Regions from separate parts of the Bacillus sp. EB106-06-01-XG163 genome, predicted to be linked through region 2. Evidence: predicted binding sites of a transcription regulator. Region 2 holds the regulator's gene; each other region holds the start of a gene.
What was found. The regulator Rex, encoded in region 2, represses fermentation and respiration genes when NADH is low (regulators of the CRP and FNR family bind a similar motif). The targets are predictions, from matches to a motif close to TTGTGAAATATTTCACAA.
Positions count from the first base shown of each region.

Region 1 (6,002 bases), on a different contig from region 2:
CAAAGGACAAAGTCTTCGGGCTTTGTTCTTTTTTGTATATAAAGCGTGTGATGTAATTCACAATCCCGCACACTGAGTTTTTGTATGATAAGACTGATATTGAATCAGTGAAAGGGGCAAGCCGAATGATCAATCGTCAACATATTCAATTATCGTTGCAGTCATTAAGCTTAGTGGCAGGGTTTATGGTGTGGGTGCTGATTTCATCGCTCATTTCTCAAATGACATCAGATATTCATTTAAGCAAAGGCGAGATTTCATTGGTGACGGCGATTCCCGTTATTCTCGGATCGCTTCTCCGTATTCCTTTAGGATATTTAACGAACAGGTATGGGGCGCGGCTGATGTTTATGATCAGCTTCATCCTGCTTTTGTTTCCTGTATTTTGGATCAGTATCGCGGATTCTTTATTTGATTTAATCGCGGGCGGCTTTTTCTTAGGGATCGGGGGAGCGGTATTCTCCATCGGAGTGACGTCCCTCCCGAAATATTATCCGAAAGAAAAGCACGGTGTCGTCAATGGGATTTACGGTGCCGGAAACATCGGGACCGCCGTTACTACCTTTGCGGCGCCGGTTATCGCTCAAGCCGCGGGATGGAAAGCAACCGTGCAGATGTATCTTGTTTTGCTGGCTGTTTTCGCATTATTGCACGTTTTGTTCGGCGACCGGCATGAGAAGAAAGTCAAAGTTTCCATAAAGACACAAATGAAAGCCGTTTACCGAAATCATGTGCTGTGGATGTTGAGCCTGTTTTATTTTATTACGTTCGGCGCCTTTGTCGCCTTTACCATCTATCTTCCGAATTTTTTGGTTGAGCATTTTGGGCTGAGCCCTGCGGACGCCGGTCTGCGGACGGCCGGCTTTATTGCGGTCTCTACGCTGCTCAGGCCTGTGGGAGGGTTTCTTGCAGATAAACTGAGCCCGCTCCGCATTCTGATGTTCGTTTTCGCAGGGCTTACGCTGTCAGGGGTCATGCTGTCATTCTCCCCGACGATCGGCCTTTATGCGTTCGGATCGCTGACGGTGGCAGTCTGCTCAGGGATTGGAAACGGGACGGTATTTAAACTGGTGCCTTTCTATTTTTCGAAGCAAGCGGGGATTGCCAACGGAATTGTGTCTGCCATGGGCGGACTGGGCGGTTTTTTCCCTCCGCTGATTCTGGCAAGTGTATTTCAGGCAACAGGCCAATACGCGATCGGGTTTATGGCGCTTTCAGAGGTCGCGTTAGCCAGCTTTGTTCTTGTGATCTGGATGTATTGGCAGGAAAGAATGAAAACACATACGGAGAGAAACAGTCAGAGCCTCAATTCATAATGATCCATTCACAAGATTGTTAGTTTTTTCTGGGTGAGTGCAAATCAAGTCACGTTACAATATACATACGCAACGTGACTTTCTTCGAGGTGAGCTCATGAATATTCTCTCTGTCCGAAAATCTGATAAAGAACTTCTTTCCCGCGAACTGCATGAATTGCTGGAATCGATCAGTACGAAAAGGAAAATGAAAAAACATACTTATTTGTTTCAAGAAGGAATGGATGCAAAAGAGCTTTATCTGATTCAATCAGGACTCATTGAAATCGGCAAGCTGACGTCTGACGGAAAAGACCTGACGCTTAGAATCTGCCAAAAAAACGATATTGTCGGGGAATTGACGCTATTCACAGATGAGCCGAGATATATGCTCAGTGCGAAAGTGTTAGAGGATGGCGAGGTGCTCGTCATTAATAAAAACAAGCTGGAAAAGGAATTGATCCAAAACGGTGTTTTGACGTTTGAATTTATGAAATGGATGAGCACCCATCTTCGAAAAATCCAGTCCAAGATCAGGGACCTGCTTCTTCACGGCAAAAAAGGGGCGCTCTATTCCACCCTTATCCGCTTATCAAACAGCTACGGGGTGGAACGAAGTGACGGGATTCTGATTAACATTGTGCTGACAAATCAGGATTTGGCTAAGTTTTGCGCGGCGGCAAGGGAGAGCGTCAACCGCATGCTGGGAGACCTCCGCAAACAAGGGGTTATTTCGATAGACGAAACCGGAAAAATTATTTTGCACAAGCGGGACTATTTACGATGCGAGATCGAGTGTGAAAATTGTCCGCTTGAGATCTGCAATATTGACTGAAAAAAACAAGGGCAGCCGGTGTCCTTGTTTTTCAGCTTGTGATACATATACACATGACGGCGAAAAAGAAGCCGGCATTTACGATTTCCAGAATGCCGATCGTTTTCACCGGCCAGTCTCTTCCGTGAAAAAACCAGGCCCGCAGACTGCTTGGGATAAAAGCGAGAAACGCCCAGCCTGCCCCGAGAAAAGCCGATAAAAAGGGGAGCAAGAGGTGATATCCCCATGACCAGTATGCAAAGGTTCTGTTTTTTCTCTCCCGTATGACCGATTTCACATAAAAAGAACTCCCGACAAAAAATAAAGCGGATTGCAAGAATAGAAACCAGGCCCAGCCGTCAAGGATTCCCGCTCCCAGCCAGCAGCTCGCAAGCCCGCCTGAACAAAAGAACAGAACACCCGCAATATCATTCGTGAGCGCCCGTTCGTTTTTTCGGCGGGCATAATGCGTATGTATGAGAAACAGCGGCAATAAAAAAACGCCGATCCAGACGAGCTGCGGCCTATGATAGACAGAAATGATCAAAAAGCAGCAGGCCGGAAAACCGTAATACCATATCCACTTTTGATAGGGCTGAAGCTGTTTCTTTTTCAAAGCGAGCGAAACGGGATAAACCGTCAAGTAAAGGAACAGCCAGCCCAGAAAGAGCGGAATATGCCAGAAAACCGGGCCTCCCTTGACCATGCCGAGTAAAAATGGAATCAGCAGCATCGCCCATGCGCCGTGCTGCTTCGGAATCATCGCCTTCATCGAAACCCTCCTTTTTATTTCATTATAAGTACAAACACTCTCCTGATAAGTGACTTTTATCATACAAGCTGTGAAATACATCACTGCCGCGCGGGCTCAATCGGGCTACACTAAAGCTATCCTTAGCACAGGAGGCTTTCCTATGAATCAGTGTGACTATTTATTATTTCTGAAACAACTTCCTATGTTTAATGAAGTGCCTCTGTCCATTGTCGAAACCTTGCTGAAAAACGGGACGTTTATCCGCGGCTCATCTGGCCAATCTCCATCCTTTCTTCATTCACAATCCGTTTATATTGTATTAAAAGGCAATATCCGTTTTACGGACAGCAGGCTCCCTGAAGGGTCGCAAACCGTTGCGCTGTGGGAAAAAGGCGATGTGTTTCCGATTGATGAAAAAGGCGGGCTCTCTTTATCGCCTTTTATCTCAGTCAATGCCTCACCGGATATTCTGGTACTTCATATTCCATATTCCGTATTTAAGAAAATGATGTCTTACCATCCGCGGCTGCAAATGAACTTTTTGGCGATGCTTCAGCAAAATGTCTTCTGTTCCTATCAGTTGTTTTTGCGGTATCTGCATACATCACGGGATGAAAACGCCGAACCCGGTTCTTAAACAGAACCGGTTTTTTTATGACGCCGGGCGTCCCCATATCGTTTGAAATCCTTCCTGCTGCTCTGTGTGAACGTTTTGTGAAAAAAAGCAGAGTGTGTGACATAGTTCACAAGGTGATGCGCCGTCTCTGTTTATAGTGTACATAGCATCACCTGACTCGGAAGGAGTGAACGATCATGAAGAAAAAGAAAATGAGTCCGTTGCTCAGGAGATTAAACTATTTTTCTCCTATCGAACATCATTCAAATAACCATAGCCAAACGACAAGCGAAGATCGTGATTGGGAGAATGTATACAGAAACAGATGGCAGTACGACAAAGTCGTTCGCTCCACCCACGGCGTCAACTGCACGGGTTCTTGCAGCTGGAATATTTATGTGAAAAAAGGAATTGTCACGTGGGAAGGACAAAACTTGAATTATCCATCGACAGGCCCGGATATGCCTGATTTCGAACCGAGAGGCTGTCCGCGGGGGGCCAGTTTTTCTTGGTACATTTACAGCCCGCTCCGTGTGAAATATCCATATGTACGCGGTGTGCTGATCAATTTGTGGCGGGAAGCATTGCAGGCGCATCATAATCCGCTGGATGCCTGGAAATCGATCGTCGAAAACCCTGAAAAAGCGAAGTCCTATAAACAGGCAAGGGGGAAAGGCGGCTTTGTCCGCGCGGAATGGCCGGAGGTGCTGAAGCTGATTTCAGCCTCTCTGCTGTATACAGTGATGAAATACGGGCCTGACCGGAATGTCGGTTTTTCTCCGATCCCGGCGATGTCCATGATCAGCCACGCATCAGGTTCGCGATTCATGTCGTTAATCGGCGGCCCAATGCTCAGTTTCTATGACTGGTATGCGGATCTTCCGCCGGCGTCCCCGCAAATTTGGGGCGACCAGACGGACGTTCCGGAGAGCAGTGATTGGTACAATTCAGGCTATATCATCACATGGGGCTCCAACGTTCCGTTAACGAGAACGCCTGATGCGCATTTTCTGGCGGAAGCCCGCTATAAAGGCGCTAAAGTCATTTCGATCAGTCCCGATTTTGCGGAATCCTCAAAGTTTGCGGATGACTGGCTGAGTATCCGCCAGGGGACTGACGGGGCGCTTGCGATGGCGATGGGTCACGTCATTTTGCAGGAATTTTACGTGAACCAAGAAACTGAACGTTTTATTGAGTACGCGAAGCAATACACCGATTTTCCATTCTTCGTCACTCTTTCAAAAGAGAACGGCATGTATACAGCGGGACGGTTTCTGCATGCAAAAGACATCGGGCGGCAGACAAAAAATGATCAGTGGAAGCCGGCGGTCTGGAATGAACAGACAGGTGCGTTTGCCATACCGCAAGGCACAATGGGCTCCCGCTGGGACGGGCAGCAGAAATGGAATCTGCACATGATCGACGAAGACACCGGGGAACCGATTGAACCCCGTCTCTCCGTGCTCGGAATAGAGGACGAAATCGGCATGGTGCGCATTCCGTATTTTTCAAATGACGGAAACAAAGTGCTTGAGCGGAATCTTCCTATTAAAAAATTGGATCTGAATGGTGAAGAGACGTACGTCACGACTGTGTTTGACTTGATATTGGCCAACTACGGCGTGAACCGGGGCATCGGCGGACAATCAGCCGCATCTTATGATGATCCCCGTCCGTTCACACCTGCCTGGCAGGAACAGATTACGGGAATTAAAAGAGAAGCCGTTATACAGATTGCCAGGGAGTTTGCCCAAAATGCGATTGACACAGACGGCAGATCCATGATTATCGTAGGGGCTGGCATTAACCACTGGTTCAACTCCGACACGATTTACCGTGCGGTGTTAAATCTTGTTTTACTCGTAGGCGCCCAAGGCGTAAACGGCGGAGGCTGGGCCCATTACGTGGGGCAGGAAAAACTCCGTCCGGCTGAAGGGTGGCAGACGATTGCAACCGCAAAGGACTGGGAAGGCGTGCCTAAGCTGCAAAACGGCACTTCGTTTTTCTACTTTGCGACAGACCAGTGGCGTTATGAAGACCAGCCGATCAGTGACTTGGCTTCACCGATCGCCGCGTCGTCCCGCTACAAGCATCACGCCGATTACAATGTGCTGGCGGCGCGATTAGGGTGGCTTCCGTCTTACCCGACATTCAATCAAAACGGCATTGATCTGTACAAAGAAGCTGAGAAAGCGGGGGCGGCGACACCTGAAGACGTAGGTGCGTACGTGGCCTCACGGCTTCAAGAGAAAAAACTGAAATTCGCGATTGAAGACCCTGACAATGAAGTGAATTTCCCAAGGAATCTCTTCGTATGGCGGGCAAATCTGATCTCAAGCTCAGGGAAAGGGCATGAATATTTTCTCAAGCATCTGCTGGGGACGACGAACGGTCTGATGAATGACGACAGCGACAGCATCCGCCCTGAAGAAATCAAATGGCGGGAGCAGGCGCCGGAAGGCAAGCTCGACTTGTTAATCAATCTTGATTTTCGAATGGCGGGTACGGCGCTGTATTCCGATA
Region 1 is NZ_JBYTDS010000011.1:75,252-81,253, forward strand. It holds gene narK (nitrate transporter NarK) at 126-1,316, shown strand; gene fnr (fumarate/nitrate reduction transcriptional regulator Fnr) at 1,414-2,130, shown strand; gene AC3WTF_RS13795 (YwiC-like family protein) at 2,162-2,881, opposite strand; gene AC3WTF_RS13800 (cyclic nucleotide-binding domain-containing protein) at 3,024-3,500, shown strand; gene AC3WTF_RS13805 (nitrate reductase subunit alpha) at 3,677-6,002, shown strand, end outside.
Region 1: a site for Rex is predicted at 3,595-3,612, ahead of AC3WTF_RS13805 (nitrate reductase subunit alpha). Genes of this name have one in related genera too.

Region 2 (6,002 bases):
GCTCCTGATCATAATAGCCGATTGTGACATTGGAACCGTACGTGATCGATCCGGATTCGGGGCTGAGCGTGTTCATAATGGTTTTCAGCAAGGTTGATTTGCCGATTCCGTTCGGTCCGACGAGGGCGGCGCTTTCGCCTCTTGTAATGCCGAAGGTCAGGTTTTTCAAGAGCGGCGGCTGGCCGTCATAGCTGATGGAAACATCCTGTACGCGCAGGACGTCGTTTCCGCTCTGTTTTGTAATGTCAAAACGGAAGGCGGCTGATTTTTCATCCCCGAGCGGCTTTGCCATGACGTCCATCCGTTCAAGCTGTTTTCGTCTGCTTTGAGCTCTTTTCGTTGTAGAAGCTCTGGCCAGATTGCGGTCGACAAAATCTTGAAGCTTGGCGATTTCGTCCTGCTGTTTTTCATACAGCTTCAGGTCTTTCTCATACTGCTCAGCTTTTTGTTCTAAATAGGCGCTGTAGTTGCCGAGATATTTTTTACTTTCTGTCCGTGAGACCTCATACACTTGACTGACGACTTTATCAAGAAAGTATCTGTCGTGGGAGACGATCAGAATGGCGCCTGAATATCCCTGTAAATAATGCTCAAGCCATGTAAGCGTATCGATGTCGAGATGGTTCGTCGGTTCATCCAGAATAAGCAGATCAGGCTGGGTCAGCAGCAGTTTTCCGAGCGCAAGCCTTGTTTTCTGGCCGCCGCTCAGGCTTTGCACTTTCACGGAATCGTCAAATTTTCCGAAGCCGAGTCCGTGAAGGATAGATCGGACGTCCGCTTCATATTGATAGCCGCCTTTATCCTTGAAATCCTGCTGAAGCCTGTCATAGGTTTTCATCAGCGTCTCAAGCTCCGCGGGGGCGGCCGTGGCCATCTTTTCTTCAATAGAGCGCATCTCTTTTTCCATTGCTTTCAGGAAATCAAAAACACTCAGCAGTTCTTCTTTTATGGTAAGCTGGGATTCCAAGCCTGTGTGCTGGGCAAGATATCCCATCGTTAATTCTTTCGGTTTGATTAATTCACCCTTTTCATATGAAAGGTGACCTGCGATAATTTTAAGGAGAGTTGATTTGCCGGCTCCGTTTCTGCCTACTATGGCGATGCGATCCCGAGATCTGACTTCAAGCTTTATATTGTTTAAAATAGGATCAGCGCCAAAAGATTTGGATAGCTGATTAATTTGTAAGATCATCATATTATTTCACCTCTGTTATAATAAGTTAAGTGTAGCTTATCAACCTGCTGTCAGCAAACAATACATCAGAATTGGAACATTATAGGATAAGACATCAGGGAGAAAATAGTGTATGATCAGAAGTAAGGAGAGTTTAAATATGAATGGATTTTCTCATTTTAATGAAGAAGGCCGTGCCCGCATGGTGGATATAAGCGATAAATCTTCAACAGTCCGTACTGCCGCTGCGATATCCAGCGTACACATGAAGCATGACGTGTACAGCAGAATCAAAAACCGCGAGATCGGAAAAGGAGACGTGCTGGCTGTCGCACAGGTGGCAGGAATTATGGCCGCAAAGCAGACGTCAGCGATTATCCCGATGTGCCACCCGCTTTCTTTAAGCAGCGTCGACATTTCATTCGGCTGGGAGGAAAAGGATTCCGAAGCCGTTCTTCATATACAGGCAAGCGTAAAAACGAAAGGGAGTACAGGTGTGGAAATGGAAGCGCTAACTTCCGCTTCAGTCTGCGCTTTGACCGTTTATGACATGTGCAAGGCGCTGGATAAAGGAATGGTCATCGGCCCGACCTGCCTCATGGAAAAGACAGGAGGCAAAAACGGTGATTTTAAAAGAGATGCATCTGAGTATAAAGTGGAGGACCAATCATGAACAAGGATCAATCAAAAATTCCACAGGCGACGGCAAAACGGCTGCCGCTTTATTATCGCTTTTTAAAGAATTTACACGCGTCAGGAAAACAGCGCGTTTCATCCGCTGAACTGAGCGACGCGGTAAAAGTCGATTCGGCCACGATCCGCCGGGATTTTTCCTATTTCGGGGCGCTCGGCAAAAAAGGATACGGCTATAATGTGGATTACCTGCTGTCATTTTTCAGAAAAACACTGGATCAGGATGAAACGACGAACGTCATTTTGATCGGTGTCGGGAATTTAGGGACGGCGTTTCTTCACTATAATTTCACAAAAAATAATAACACAAAAATATCTATGGCTTTTGATGTGAATCAGAGTAAAATAGGAACTGAGGTAGGCGGTGTGCCTGTCTTTGATCTTAATGATTTAGAGCTTCACATTAAGGATGAACCCGTGGCGATTCTTACCGTTCCTGCGGTTGCCGCCCAGTCAATCACCGACCGGCTCGTGTCGCTCGGAATCAAGGGAATCCTTAACTTTACGCCGGCCCGTTTGAATGTGCCGGATCACATTCGAATTCATCATATAGATTTAGCTGTAGAGCTTCAATCATTGGTTTATTTCTTGAAGCATTATTCTGTTTTGGAAGAAATTGAATAGCGAAAGGAGGAGCTGCACATGATCGGTCCTGGAAGCCTGGCGGTTATCGGTGTGGTGGCGGTGATTATTTTCGGTCCGAAGAAGCTTCCCGAATTAGGAAAAGCGGCGGGGGACACGCTTCGTGAATTTAAGAACGCTACTAAGGGATTAGCCGGTGAAGAAGAGGAAAAAAAGAAAGAAGAACAGTAAGATAGGATGACGCGTATGAGAGTGAATCAAATGACGCTTGTGGAGCATATTGCCGAACTTCGGAAACGATTGCTGATTGTGGCGTTATCCTTTACGGTTTTCTTTATTGCCGGCTTTTTTCTGGCAAAACCTATCATTGTGTATCTTCAAAAAGCCGATGAAGTAAAAGAGCTCACCCTTAATGCTTTTAACCTGACGGATCCGCTGTTTATCTTTTTGCAGTTCGCGTTTATCATCGGCATCATTTTGACTTCGCCGATTATTCTCTATCAGATTTGGGCGTTTGTCAGCCCGGGTCTGTATGAGAAGGAGCGCAAAGTAACACTCAGCTATATTCCGATTTCGATCGTGCTGTTTGTCGGCGGTGTGTCGTTTTCTTATTATATTTTATTTCCGCTGGTCGTTGATTTTATGAAGCGGGTCTCGAATGACCTCGATGTCAACCAGGTGATCGGGATCACCGAGTACTTTCATTTTCTGCTGCAGCTGACGATTCCGTTCGGACTGCTGTTTCAGATGCCGGTGCTGATCATGTTTTTAACGAGACTCGGTGTTATCACGCCGATGTTTTTATCGAAGATCAGGAAGTACGCGTATTTTGTGCTGCTTGTGATCGCCGCGATGATTGCGCCGCCTGAGCTGCTGTCTCACTTGATGATTACCATTCCGCTTTGCATTTTATACGAGGTCAGTATCCTGATTTCAAAAGCGGCGTATCGGAAAAGGCAGACCAGCAGTGAATCCGATCAGGACGTATCAGCATAAAAAAAGCCATTTCTCAATGATGAGAAATGGCTTTTCTTTTATTTTTGATTTTTTTTCACTTTAAATGAGAAGGCGAACATTTTAAACGAGATGCTGATATTATAAGCGGCGAAAACCATCAGCAGTATGGAATAAAAAGACCACATGCTTCCCGGAGAGCTTGCGGCCAAATACGTAAAGATACAGCCGACTGCGAAATAAATCAAGCCCCAAGTCATTGGGTTCCTCATACAAACAATCCTCCAATAATTAATTGCATTTGCTCACTATGCTGTTCAATATATTTTTGGGCGGGGCCGAGCTGCATGACCACGACAATGGTATTCATCATGACATGGGCGAATATCGGCACAATAATCCGTTTCGTCTGCACATACAAGAACGCAAAGGTAAAGCCCATGGCCGTATACAGCAGCAGGTGCGTGAGGTCTTGATGCACAATGCCGAAAATGACGGAACTGATCAGTCCGGCGATAAAGAAATTCGTTTTTTCATATAATACACCGAAAATGATCTTCCGGAAAATGATTTCTTCAAGAATCGGCCCGACGATAGAAGAAACGATAATCATGAGCGGCATGGCTTTAATAATGTTAAGAATGGCTTTCGTGTTTTCGGAACCGCTGCCCACATGAAAGACATACTGCTCAATCATCCCGGCGATTCCCTGAGAAAATAAAGCGAGCCATATTCCCGCGACCGCCCAGAGAACGGACATGCCGGCGGATGCTTTCTTCCCGTTTCTTAATGTCTGCTTCGGCGCGGTTCTCAAAATCAAGAGAACGATAATCAGGCAGATAAAAAAGCTTACGACGGAATAAATCCCCTGAGCCATGGTGAGATTCGCATTCGTAGGGTGCCCGCCCGCATAGCCGAATTTGTACATTAAAGGAATGCCGATCAATGCGGAAAGCTGCATGATAACATATGTCAAAATGATATACCAATACTGTTTTCTCAAATGATATGTACTCCTTTATCCTATAAAATCAAGTTATTTGTTCTTATTGTAACACAAGTGAACTTGACGTGAAAAAAGGAGAAAATCAGTGTGAGAGAGAATCATGTAAGCGTGAAAATTTTTTATTCTTATGACTTGAAATTGGAAGTGAGATTCTTTATTATAATAACTGTGTTAGCACTCTTTAGAGCTGAGTGCTAAAATTACATATTCATACTATTGAGGAGGTTATTACATTGTTAAAGCCATTAGGTGATCGCGTTGTCATTGAACTCGTAGAATCTGAAGAAAAAACTGCCAGCGGAATCGTATTACCGGATTCTGCAAAAGAAAAGCCGCAAGAAGGCAAAATCGTGGCAGCCGGTTCAGGTCGCGTGTTGGAAAGCGGAGAGCGCGTTGCTTTAGAAATAAAAGAGGGCGACCGCATTATCTTCTCAAAATACGCCGGTACTGAAGTGAAATACGAAGGTACTGAATACTTAATCTTACGTGAAAGCGACATTTTAGCTGTTATCGGCTAAGCAAATAAATATTTTTAAAAATTCGAGGAGGTTTCGTTAACATGGCAAAAGATATTAAGTTTAGTGAAGAAGCACGCCGCGCTATGCTTCGCGGTGTCGATGCGCTTGCTGACGCTGTAAAAGTAACTTTAGGGCCAAAAGGACGCAACGTGGTTCTGGAGAAAAAATTCGGTTCTCCGTTAATTACAAATGACGGTGTGACAATCGCAAAAGAAATTGAACTTGAAGATGCGTTTGAAAACATGGGTGCGAAGCTTGTAGCTGAAGTAGCCAGCAAAACAAACGACGTTGCCGGTGACGGTACGACGACTGCGACTGTACTTGCGCAGGCTATGATCCGCGAAGGCCTTAAAAACGTAACTGCGGGGGCTAACCCTGTCGGCGTGCGTAAAGGTATGGAACAAGCCGTGACTGTAGCAATCGAAAACTTAAAAGAAATTTCTAAGCCGATCGAAGGCAAAGAGTCTATCGCTCAGGTTGCTGCGATCTCTGCTGCTGATGAGGAAGTCGGAAGCCTTATCGCTGAAGCAATGGAGCGCGTAGGAAACGACGGCGTCATCACAATCGAAGAGTCTAAAGGATTCACAACTGAGCTTGAAGTTGTGGAGGGTATGCAATTCGACCGCGGATATGCGTCTCCTTACATGGTGACTGACTCTGATAAGATGGAAGCGGTTCTTGACAATCCTTACATCTTAATCACAGACAAAAAAATCACAAACATCCAAGAAATCCTTCCTGTGCTTGAGCAAGTTGTACAGCAAGGCAAACCATTGCTTCTGATCGCTGAAGATGTTGAAGGTGAAGCGCTTGCTACACTCGTTGTCAACAAACTTCGCGGCACATTCAACGCTGTTGCCGTTAAAGCTCCTGGCTTCGGTGACCGCCGTAAAGCAATGCTTGAAGACATCTCTGTTCTTACAGGCGGAGAAGTAATCACAGAAGACTTAGGCCTTGACCTGAAATCTACTGAAATCGGACAATTGGGACGCGCTTCTAAAGTTGTGGTAACGAAAGAAAACACAACAATCGTAGAAGGCGCCGGCGACACTGAAAAAATCGCTGCACGCGTCAA
Region 2 is NZ_JBYTDS010000016.1:826-6,827, forward strand. It holds gene AC3WTF_RS16525 (ABC-F family ATP-binding cassette domain-containing protein) at 1-1,195, opposite strand, end outside; gene moaC (cyclic pyranopterin monophosphate synthase MoaC) at 1,335-1,847, shown strand; gene AC3WTF_RS16535 (redox-sensing transcriptional repressor Rex) at 1,844-2,491, shown strand; gene AC3WTF_RS16540 (twin-arginine translocase TatA/TatE family subunit) at 2,510-2,680, shown strand; gene tatC (twin-arginine translocase subunit TatC) at 2,687-3,445, shown strand; gene AC3WTF_RS16550 (YdiK family protein) at 3,484-3,675, opposite strand; gene AC3WTF_RS16555 (CPBP family intramembrane glutamic endopeptidase) at 3,672-4,406, opposite strand; gene groES (co-chaperone GroES) at 4,643-4,927, shown strand; gene groL (chaperonin GroEL) at 4,969-6,002, shown strand, end outside.

Region 3 (6,002 bases), on a different contig from region 2:
CATGACCTTAAGTGAATAATCACCGGAAGACGCGTTAGCTACTGTTAAGTCATACGCGCTTTTCAGCGAGCTGACCATGACGCGCGGGAACAGAGAGATAAAAATCATCGCAACTGTCAAAGCAAGACCCGCGCCGGTCATACCGAATGCCCAGCCGTCTTTTTTCTTGCTCATGAACACAACGGCAAGAACGTTGCAGATGACAATCAGCACGAATACCGGAATCGTGATGTTTGCCCGGCGTGTAAACATATCCGTATCGTATGCAGACATCGCAAAGAAAGCAAGTACAACAAGAAAGATAACACCGATTACGCGTTTTGCCATTTTTCTCGCACGCTCTTGTAAATCACCGATCGTGCGCAGGGTGATAAACATTAAACCGTGCAGGAATGAAAGAAGGGTGACGGCCGCTCCGCCAAGAACGGAATACACGTTCACAATATCTGAAAAACCTGCGTGAATGTTCATATGTCCGTCAATCGGCACACCGCGGAACAAGCTTGTGAAAATAAGTCCGAATACAAATGGCGGGATAAGGCTGCCGAAGAAAATCACCCAGTCCCATGTTTTGACCCATTTTAAATGATTCACTTTTCCGCGGAATTCAAACGCCACGCCGCGCCCCATCAAGGCAAGAAGGATGATGATAAACGGAATATAATATCCGCTCAGCATCGTCGCATACCAGTTCGGGAATGCCGCGAAGATCGCTCCCGTACCTGTCAGCAGCCATACCTCATTCGCATCCCAGAACGGGCCGATGGTGTTAATCAGCACTCTGCGTTCTAATTCATTATGGCCAAGAAATCGGGTCGAAATGCCGACACCGAAGTCAAAACCTTCTAAAAAGAAAAATCCGACAAACAAAACTGAAACGAGTACAAACCAAAGATCATGAAGTGACCCCATGGTAAACCTCCTGACTGAACGGATCCGTTGATACAGGAACATCCTTATGATCATCATGGTCCGCACCTTTTTTAATTTCACGAACGAATAGGAAGACAAGCAGCGCGCCTAAAATCAAATACATGACGCCGAAGCCGATAATTGAAAACAGCAGAGATCCCGTCGTTACGTTAGGCGAAACGGATTGTGCGGTCGTCATTTGCCCCATGACCGTCCACGGCTGGCGGCCGATTTCAGTCATAATCCAACCGGCAGAGTTCGCAATGAACGGGAATGCGATCAGCGCGATCATGCCCCGTAAATACCACTTGCTCGTATGAAGCTTTTTGCGGCGGTTCAGAATAAAGCCGGCAATCGCGGCAAAAATCATAAGCGCGCCCGCTCCCGCCATAATGCGGAAACTCCAGAACGTCGTTTTGACAGGCGGGATATAGTCGCCTTTTCCGTACGTTTTTTCATATTCTTTTTGAAGTGTTTTCATCCCTTTCACACTGCCGCTGAACTTCTGGTAAGCCAAGTAGCTGAGTGCGTAAGGAATTGAAATTTCTGATGTGTTTTTTTCTTTATTCGTATCAATGTTCGCAAAAGCCGTCCACGCGGCAGGATCACCGCTGTCATCCCAAAGCGCTTCACTGGCAGCCATTTTCATCGGCTGCGATTCCATTAAATGCTCAGCCTGCATATGTCCGCTGAACGCAACGCCGATACCGGCGATCAGACCGACAATCATCGAAAGCTTGAAAGATTTATGGAAGAAAGGCACTTCTTTTTTCTTCAATAATTTAAATGCGCTGACACCGGCGATAAAGAAAGCACCCGTCGCAAGCGCCCCGAAAATGACGTGAGGGAATTCAACCCAAAGCTGAGGGTTTGTCAAAAGCGCCCCGAAATCATTCATTTCCGCTCGGCCGTTTTTAATCGTAAAGCCGACCGGCTCCTGCATGAATGAGTTTGCCGTCAAAATCCAGAAAGATGACATAATCGTTCCGAAAGATACAAGCCAAATGCAAAGCAAATGCACTTTTTTAGATAAACGGTCCCAGCCGAAAATCCATAATCCGATAAAAATAGACTCCATAAAAAACGCCAAAAGCGCTTCAATCGCAAGCGGAGCCCCAAATACGTCTCCGACAAAACGGGAATAATCAGACCAGTTCAATCCGAACTGGAATTCCTGAAGAATCCCTGTGACGACGCCGACAGCGAAGTTAATTAAAAAGAGATGCCCCCAAAATTTAGCCATTTTGAGATAGGTCTCTTGTTTTTTGACAACATAAAGCGTCTCCATCAAAGCAACCATAAACACAAGCCCGATAGACAAAGGCACAAACAAGAAGTGAAACAATGTTGTAGATGCAAATTGAATGCGGGCTAATACCAACTCACTCATGATGTTTTTCCTCCAATCTGGTAAATTGCTCAACATTTCACAAACATAGCGAAATCATTGCTCGGTATTTCACAAAAAATGATATATTTGCTCAATGTTTCACAAATTCGTCAAAACTATTGAAATATCAGCCTGTACACCCTGGGGGACAGCGGCTGTCATAGAAATGATTCAATATCATTACTTTACAACGATTCAGCCTAAAAAAAAAGATCAATATACCTAAAATAAGGCTGAAATTGTGACCGATTATTGTCGGATTTGTAGAGATTTTATGTCAGCACCTAGGATATTTGTCCCTTTGATATCGTACCTCTTTTTTATTCGTGTGGCGAACAAAATGCTTTTCTCGGTGAAAAAGCCCGCCAAATCGCCATTTTGAGAAAGAAAATGTGAAGAAAGCATGCCCCCTAGTAAATTCATAATATATGAACAATTTAAATTTTTTAGTATACTTTAAATGGGGATATTTTTTCACTACATAACGACTGGGGGAACAAGCATGGGAGAACTTCAACCAAAATTGCAAACGGATTCAATCCAAAAACAGGAACGGACTGATAACTGGTTTGCCAGAGCAATGAATATAAGAATCGGCATTATTCCTCTTCCTATCTATATCCTGCTTTTCTTGCTTATTACGGTGTTTGTCATGAGCCGTGATGTAAAAAGCGACATTCTGACATCAATTGCCGTCATGAGTTTTTTCGGATTTACCTTCGGCCAGATCGGAAAATCCATTCCGATCGTGCGGTCCATCGGCGGCCCTGCGATTCTCGCAACCTTTATTCCATCCGCTGTCGTCTACTACCACCTGCTTCCGAAAGACATTATTACTTCAACAACAGAATTCACGGAAAGCTCCAACTTTCTCTATCTATTTATTGCCGGTATCGTCGTCGGCAGTATTCTCGGGATGAAAAGAGAGACGCTCGTCAAAGCTTTCGTCAAGATTTTTATTCCGCTGATCGCCGGCTCGATCGCGGCCGCCATAGTCGGCTTATGCGTCGGGACGCTGCTCGGGCTCGGCTTTCAGCACACACTGCTTTATATTGTCGTTCCGATTATGGCGGGGGGTGTCGGTGAAGGCGCGATTCCTTTATCCATCGGCTACTCCGATATTATGCCGATGTCCCAGGGAGACGCCTTTGCGCTTGTGCTGCCGTCCATCATGCTCGGCAGCCTGTGCGCCATTATGTTATCGGGTTTGCTGAATGTCATCGGGAAACGCAAACCGGAATGGACGGGCAACGGGAAGGTTGATAAGTCTGATCATTCCGCTCCCGCATTGGAACAGCCGGCCAATGATAAAACGTTTGATTTGTCCTTTTTCGCTTCAGGCGGTATTTTAGCGGTTTCCCTCTATTTAGTCGGCATGCTGGCGCATGATTTCTTTCAGCTTCCGGCTCCTGTCGTGATGCTCGTCCTTGCCGTTCTCATTAAGCTGTTCAGGCTGGCGCCGGCTTCGATTGAAAACGGAGCCTTCGGCGTCTCGCGCTTTTTCTCGACAGCCGTGACCTATCCGCTCTTATTTGCGATCGGCGTTTCAATGACACCGTGGGACAAGCTGATTGCGGCGTTTACGATCAGCAACATCATTACCATTTTATCAATCGTCGTCACGATGATGGCCGTCGGTTTTCTGACCGGAAAATGGCTGAATCTGTACCCAATTGAGACGGCGATTATTAATGCCTGCCATTCCGGCCAGGGCGGCACCGGCGACGTCGCGATCTTGAGCGCCGCTGAACGGCTTGAGCTTATGCCGTTCGCCCAAGTGTCGACCAGAATCGGCGGAGCGATTACCGTGAGTGTCACCCTTCTGCTGCTTCATCAATTCTATTAAACTGAAAAAAGCCTCCGCATATGCGGAGGCTCTGTTATTTCATCACATTTTGAATATAAGAGCCGAATGCCGCGCCGGACATGCCCGGCGACACACGGACGCGGTGAAGCCCGTAAAGCCCCTGATCTCTTGACGCCGCTCCCGGCTCCGTCGTGACCGCCATACGGTAGCCTGACGCGGCGGCGGCTTTTAATGTTTCCTTATTATATCGTCCGACAGGGTAGCTGATCATAGACGTCCGCTGCCCGAACATTTGATCAAATAAACGCTTAGAGTCCTTCATTTCACGTCGCTGCTGCTGCGGTGTGAGCCCGTTCAATTCGAGATGGTTCATCGTATGGCTCTGAATGGAAATGCCGTGGGCGGCCATCTCCTTCATCTGCTTCTCAGTCAGATGATTCTTATGCCCGATATAGTTTCCGATCATAAAGATTGTCGCTTTCATCTTGTATTTCTTTAAAATGGGATAGGCCGCTTTCACATTGTCGGTATAGCCGTCATCAAATGTGATCAGCACACATTTTTCACGCGGCTCCTTATCCTCCGTCAGCATCAGATAGGCCTCTTCAGGAGTCATCGTATAATAGCCGTGATCATGAAGCCACTTCATATGCTGCCGGAACTCTTCCTTCGGCACACGCAGGCTGTTTCCCTCAGAAATGCTGTGGTACATCAGAATCGGCAGTCTTGCCGTTCCTTTCGTTTGAACCCAGGCGGACGTATCCGGCGCTTTTTTGATTTGGCGCTTTACAGACTTTTTATCGTGGTGCGCTTCTGCCTTCGGAATGCTTTGTTCGGCGCTTGCCTCATGGCCCGAGCAGGCGGCAAGCGTAAACACGGCAGCCAAAAGGCACATGCACATGATCATGCGTTTCATCGTTTTCCTGCTTTCTGTCTTCTATTTACTTTTTATATCGGTTATGCGTCATAAATTGTTACATCAAAAAAGCCGGACATCCAGCTGTCCGGCTTTGCGTTATGAGCGGATTCTGATTTCTGTTTCACTGTCAAAAAAGTGAGCTTTATTCATGTCGAAAGCGACGGTCAATTCTTCACCGGCATGAATGTCATGGCGGGCGTCAATCCGGGCGATAAAATCCTGATCCCCGATCCGGGAATAAACCATAATTTCTGACCCGAGCAATTCCGCGACATTGATTTTAGCTGTGATGGATGAATTCTTATAGGATTCTACCACAATCAGCTCGTCATGTATGTCTTCCGGGCGGATGCCAAAGATAACATCTTTGCCGGCATACCCTTTTTCCCGGAGCATTTTCATTTTCCCTTCCGGCACGCTGAGAGCGGCTGAACCGATCTGAATGGCGCCGTCCGTCAGCTTTCCTTTGAAAAAGTTCATCGCTGGGGAGCCGATGAACCCGCCGACAAATACGTTTTCGGGATGTTCATACACGTCTTTCGGTGTGCCGATCTGCTGAATTTTTCCGTCCTTCATGACTACGATGCGTGTCGCCATCGTCAGTGCTTCTGTTTGGTCGTGCGTCACATAGATTGTGGTTGTTTGCAGCCTTTGATGCAGCTTAATAATTTCTGCCCGCATCTGCACCCGAAGCTTTGCGTCCAGATTTGACAGCGGCTCATCCATTAAAAACACTTTGGCGTCCCTGACAATCGCCCGGCCTAATGCAACCCGCTGCCGCTGCCCGCCGGAGAGCGCCTTCGGTTTGCGGTGCAGATACTCTGTGAGCCCCAGCATTTTCGCCGCTTCTTCGACCCGTTTTTTTATCTCAGGTTTCGGCATCTTCCTCAGCTTCAGACCGAAAGCGATATTATCATAGACCGTCATGTGCGGATATAACGCATAGTTTTGAAACACCATGGCGATATCCCTGT
Region 3 is NZ_JBYTDS010000010.1:62,662-68,663, forward strand. It holds gene cydB (cytochrome d ubiquinol oxidase subunit II) at 1-912, opposite strand, end outside; gene AC3WTF_RS13010 (cytochrome ubiquinol oxidase subunit I) at 896-2,302, opposite strand; gene cimH (citrate/malate transporter CimH) at 2,805-4,148, shown strand; gene AC3WTF_RS13020 (polysaccharide deacetylase family protein) at 4,183-5,025, opposite strand; gene AC3WTF_RS13025 (ABC transporter ATP-binding protein) at 5,125-6,002, opposite strand, start outside.
Region 3: a site for Rex is predicted at 2,390-2,407, ahead of AC3WTF_RS13010 (cytochrome ubiquinol oxidase subunit I). Genes of this name have one in related genera too.

Region 4 (6,002 bases), on a different contig from region 2:
TGAACGAGACCTAATGTTTTCTGGCTTTCAAGCGTCGGGATCATACTGAGCTTCATACTGGACGTCAATATCTGCCGGACGGCCTGCTTAGGCGTTCCTCCGAGAGAGAGAATCAGCTGGATTTCTTCTTTCCGCAGGTCTGCTTCCGAACTGAGCCTGCTTAAAAACAGGCTTGAGAGCACCATGGAGTTTCCGATGACCATGCCGCTTATCGGAATGACATATCTTGAAGTGAACGGAATGATGTGAAGGGTCAGTAAAAGTCCCTGCGTCACGGTTTCCGCGATCGCCAGTGTCAGAAAAACGCGCCAAAATGAGCCGATCCGCATTTTTTTCCGTTTGGAGACATTGTGCGAAGCGGCCGTGAGCATGAGAAGCACCATTAATATGATAAATATCGGGTGATCACCGCGAAAAATCAGCGACAGCACATAGCCGATGATGAGAAGCTGAATGACGGCCCTGACGGTTGCGACGATCATATCCTTTTCGACGCCGGCTTTAAAAGATGTAGACAGGAATAAAGCAATAATGACAAATATACTTGTCAATAATAGAGAAAGATCATTCATATCAGCACCCGCTCCCTTGTAAAAGCGCCCGGGCCTTTTCGTGTTTCGGTTCCTTAAAGAACGTTTTCGTTTCCGCGGTCTCTAAAAGCCGACCCTCAGCCATAAACCATACCGTATCGGATAATCGTTCCGCTTGTTCAAGGTTATGGGTGATCCACAGGACCGTCAGCTGTTTTTGCCGATGGAGTTTCGTAATCAGTTTCTCAATGATGAGAACGGATGACGGGTCCAGCGCCGAGGTGATTTCATCCAGCAGCAGGATGGACGGCAGTCCGGCGAGAGTTCGCGCTAATGAGAGCTTCTGCCGCTGCCCTCCGGATAATTCTTTTGCATTTCGATCCAGAAGCCCGCGCGGAAGGTCTGTAAAATCTGCGAGCTCTTCAGGCGTATAGTGCTGTGCTCCGTGGAGTTTTTCTGCGAGCAGAAGGTTGTCCCGCACCGTTCCCTCGAGGGCGGGAGCTGATTGAAATGCAAGGCCCGCGGTTTTTCTGAGCTCTCTGATGTCCCAGTGTCTTATTTCTTTTCCGAATACAAGCACTTCCCCTTCATCAGGTGTATTCATCAGATTGCACAGTGACAGCAATGTGCTTTTTCCCGCGCCGGAAGGCCCTATCAACGCCGTGATAGAACCTTTTTGAATATGTCCGGTTACACGGCTTAGGACATCAAAGGACGTATTGTTTTGTTCAAAGCGTTTGCCGGCTGACAGAAAAGATATTGCCGGAATTTCTTCTTTCATACAGGAGGACACCTTTCGTAAAAAAATCAGGAACCGGTGAGATTGGCTGACGTTTGCTCAGCCGTTTTCTGGTCTGTCTGCCGGGAAGCGAATGTATGCATGACCATTCCCGCAATAATAATGAACAGTCCGGCAAATGAAAGAAGTGACGGAAACGCCGCGGATAAAAAGACGATTTCGCCGATCAGTGCAAAAAGAACCTCTCCGGACTGCGTCGCTTCAACAGCAGCGAGCTTCTGCGGCTCATTCCTCACCATATCAGTGGCGCGGAAAAATAATACTGTTGCGATAACGCCAGAGCTGAGTGCGACGATAAAGGATTGGAATGTCTGTCCCATTGACGGAAGCCCGTCTCTATGCCAGCCGAAAGCGGCGATCAAAAGCCAAAACGGAAGGCTTGCGAGCGTCATGCCGAGCACCCGCTGAAACGTATCGAGTTTTCCGCCGTATTGTTCCAGCATTTTGCGGTTGCCGAGCGGATAGGCAAAAGCGGCGATGACGACCGGCACCACGCTGAATAGTATCGTGCGGCCGGACAGAGAACCCGCATGCTGAAGCTGAATCAGACCGGCTCCGATCAGGATGATGACGGAAGTAACCAGCGAAATCAGCGGGATCTTTTGTCTGACGGAAACCGGGCCCGCCGGTGAATTTTTTGTTTCGTAGAAAAACGGCGACAGAAGCACACCCGCGACAATTGTAATCTGCCACGTGCCGGCGATCAGCCAGCCCGGCCCATATGCCGCCGCAAACGTAATCGGGGCATAAAAAAGCACGAACCCGGTAAAACTCCACTTCAGCCAAAAAAACGGTTTTTTCCGGATTTCATGCCAGAGCGGCGCCCATTTTCCTTTCGCATAAACGATCAAAAATAAAAACGGAACCATAAAAAGAAAACGCAGGGAAGAGCTCCACATCCAGCTTCCGCCGGAAAGCTCCATCGCCCTGTTTAAAATAAAGGTGACTGCAAAAAACAGAGATGCCAATATTCCGATCACGATGGCTTTCATTAAATCCCTCATTTTGACACATATTTTTTTATACTATACTATTCACCGGCAGGCTTCGCAATGGAATATAAGAAAATAGCGTTTTAACAAATGATGAATGGGAAACAGACATATACGGAGGTGAAAACAATGCAGAAAGAGGATATTCAAGTGCTTTATTTTGAAGATGACGGCCGCATTCCGAATAACCCGAATCTTCCGCTTGTTATTTATAACGCGGTATTTAATGAAGAAACGGTACAGAAAGCAGAGTCCGTCCTCCGCCGGCACGATTGGTCGAACAGCTGGACGGGCGGAGTATTTCCGTATCACCATTTTCACAGCACCACGCACGAAGTTCTTGTCGCGGTAAAAGGAAACGCGGTTTTGAGGTTCGGCGGGGAACAAGGAGCGGACGCCGTTCTTCAAACGGGAGACGCAGCGGTCATTCCGGCCGGCACCGGACATAAAAAACTGTCGGGCAGTTCTGATTTTACCGTGATCGGGGCTTATCCGGGCGGCCGGCAGTACGATACAAAAACGGAGAAAAATGATAGAACTTCAGAAGAAATCAGCCGTGTCCCGCTCCCGGAATGCGACCCCTTTACGGGAAAAACGGGCCCGCTATTAAAATTGTGGGAAAAATGACAGGGGAAAAGCGGATGGTCTGTAAAAAAATAGCCTAAAAGAAACGTTATTACACCCCCGCCATATAAATAATTTCATAAACGAAACAATTCACGTTCAAATTTTGTTCAAAAAGTGTTATTATATAAGAGTAAATCAAATTGGGGTTTTTTATGTTTGCTATTTTCAGAGAGGAAAAAGAAATTTTGACTTATTCAATTGTTTTTGTTGATATAAAAATAATACTGGATATGGCAAAGTGAAAAACTGGGTAGTAAACATTTATTTTTGTAAATGATTGTGCATGAATTCACAATCTTGCTTTTTCATGCTTTTCTGCATGAAGGGGGAAAGGCTACCCTTTCCAAAAAAATCAGCATACTGCTTATAGTAAAGGAGAATCGGATATGCCAGAAACAATCGATCAAACAAATGCATCTGTCAGCCAAGGCCAACGCGATCTTATTGATCAGCTGCTAAAACCTGAAGTTCAAGAATCACTGACTGTTTTAGTGGATCAGCTTCCAAAACTGACTGAGTTAGTAAATATTTTAACGAAGTCTTATGATTTTGCACAGTCTGTAGCGACAGACGAAGTATTGAAGAGCGATACAGTGGGTGCGCTTACAGAAATTCTTGAGCCGGTGAAAGAAACAGCGAAAGAAGTGGCGGCTACTGCGATCGAAGCAAAAGACCGCGCGGATGCAAGCAATGAAACGATCGGACTTTTCGGCCTGCTGCGCATGCTGAAAGATCCTCAAGCTCAAAAGCTGTTCCGTTTTGCTAACAGCTATCTTGAAATCATGAACGAAAAACAAAAATAATCTCAGATTCAAATTGATATAAAGGACGGAGGATATACGATGTCAAAACATATTGTCATTTTAGGCGCTGGTTACGGCGGAGTTCTTTCTGCTTTAACCGTTCGCAAACATTACAGTAAAGATGAAGCACGCGTAACCGTTGTGAACAAATACCCGACTCACCAAATCATTACGGAACTGCACCGCCTTGCAGCGGGCAACGTGTCTGAACAGGCTGTTGCTATGCCGCTTGAAAAACTTCTGAAAGGAAAAGACGTCGACATTAAAATCGCAGAAGTCAATTCTTTCTCAGTTGATAAGAAAGAAGTTGCCCTTTCTGACGGTTCTAAGCTGACTTATGACGCGCTTGTTGTCGGACTTGGTTCTGTTACGGCTTATTTCGGCATTCCTGGACTCGAAGAAAACAGCATGGTGCTGAAATCTGCTGCTGATGCCAACAAAGTATACAAACACGTGGAAGACCGTGTGCGTGAATACGCTAAAACGAAAAACGAAGCTGATGCAACGATCCTTATCGGCGGCGGCGGCTTAACAGGCGTCGAGCTTGTCGGTGAGCTTGCTGACATCATGCCGAACCTTACGAAAAAATACGGCGTAGATCCGAAAGCAATCAAACTGAAATTAGTAGAAGCAGGTCCGAAAATTCTTCCTGTTCTTCCTGATGACCTTATCGAACGCGCGACAAAAAGTCTTGAAAAACGCGGCGTTGAGTTCTTAACAGGTCTTCCTGTTACAAATGTTGAAGGAAACGTTATTGATCTGAAAGACGGTTCAAAAGTCGTTGCCAACACATTTGTATGGACAGGCGGCGTACAAGGCAACCCGTTAGTCGGCGAATCCGGCCTTGAAGTGAACCGCGGACGTGCGACGGTTAACGATTTCTTACAATCTACTTCTCATGAAGATGTATTCGTTGTCGGAGACAGCGCTGTATACTTTGCGCCGGACGGCCGTCCGTACCCGCCGACAGCGCAAATCGCTTGGCAGATGGGTGAACTTGTGGGTTACAACCTGTTCGCTTACTTAGAAGGAAAAACGCTTGAAACATTCAAGCCTGTAAACTCTGGTACGCTTGCAAGCCTCGGACGTAAAGACGCGGTTGCCATCATCGGAGCGAACTCTACTCCGCTGAAAGGTCTTCCGGCATCTTTAATGAAAGAAGCAAGTAACGTACGTTATTTAACACATATCAAAGGATTATTCAGCCTCGCTTACTAATCCTTAAGATCACACAGAAGACATTGCCGGACTTTCTCGGCAGTGTCTTTTTTTTTGTATGAAAATGTTAACGGATACAATTTTCTGAAAAATAAAATAAAAATGATTGATATGTGAGAAAGAGGAAGCTAAAATAAAAAAGAATCATTTTGTTAACGTTAACATTTTTAAGAGGGAGGATGAAAGTGTGAAAGCTTTTATGGGTGATGATTTTTTACTGGATAGTACAACGGCCGTAAAGCTGTACAGGGAATACGCCGAAAACATGCCGATCATTGATTATCACTGTCACTTAAGCCCAAAGGAAATCTATGAAAATAAAACCTTCGCAACGATTACGGAGGCATGGCTTTACGGTGACCACTACAAGTGGCGGATCATGAGGGCCAACGGCATTGAAGAGCGCTGCATTACCGGAAACGCTTCAGATGAAGAGAAGTTTTTCGCCTGGGCAAAAACGGTGCCGATGGCGATAGGCAATCCGCTGTACAGCTGGACGCATTTAGAGCTGCAGCGCTGGTTCGGCATTTATGACGTATTGAATGAAAAAACGGCCGCGGCAATTTGGAAAAAAACGAATGAGCTCCTGCAGGGAGACGGGTTTGGCGCAAGGGATCTCATTCTGAAATCAAATGTCAAAGTCATTTGCACAACCGACGATCCTGCCGATGCGCTGACATACCACGAACTGTTGAAAGAAAGTGATTTTCCGGTTCAAGTGCTGCCCGGATTTCGGCCTGACAAAGGACTGGACATCAGCAGCCCGGGTTTTGCCGATTGGGTCCGTTCGCTGGAGAGCGCTTCCGGAATGGCTGTCACCACCTACCAATCGTATTTAGATGCGTTAGAATCCCGCGTCCGCTTTTTTCACAATGCCGGGGGAAGAGTGTCGGATCATGCGTTAGATCAAATGGTTTATGCCGAGACGACCGAAGAGGAAGCGGCCCGGATTTTTGCAGCCGGATTAAGCGGAGAGCATGTGTCTTTTGAAGATGAAAAGAAATTCAGAACACGGACACTGCAATATCTTTGC
Region 4 is NZ_JBYTDS010000004.1:99,649-105,650, reverse strand. It holds gene AC3WTF_RS06405 (ABC transporter permease) at 1-572, opposite strand, end outside; gene AC3WTF_RS06400 (ABC transporter ATP-binding protein) at 574-1,311, opposite strand; gene AC3WTF_RS06395 (DMT family transporter) at 1,338-2,321, opposite strand; gene AC3WTF_RS06390 (cupin domain-containing protein) at 2,451-2,948, shown strand; gene AC3WTF_RS06385 (DUF1641 domain-containing protein) at 3,335-3,751, shown strand; gene AC3WTF_RS06380 (NAD(P)/FAD-dependent oxidoreductase) at 3,791-4,969, shown strand; gene uxaC (glucuronate isomerase) at 5,157-6,002, shown strand, end outside.
Region 4: a site for Rex is predicted at 3,226-3,243, ahead of AC3WTF_RS06385 (DUF1641 domain-containing protein). Genes of this name have one in related genera too.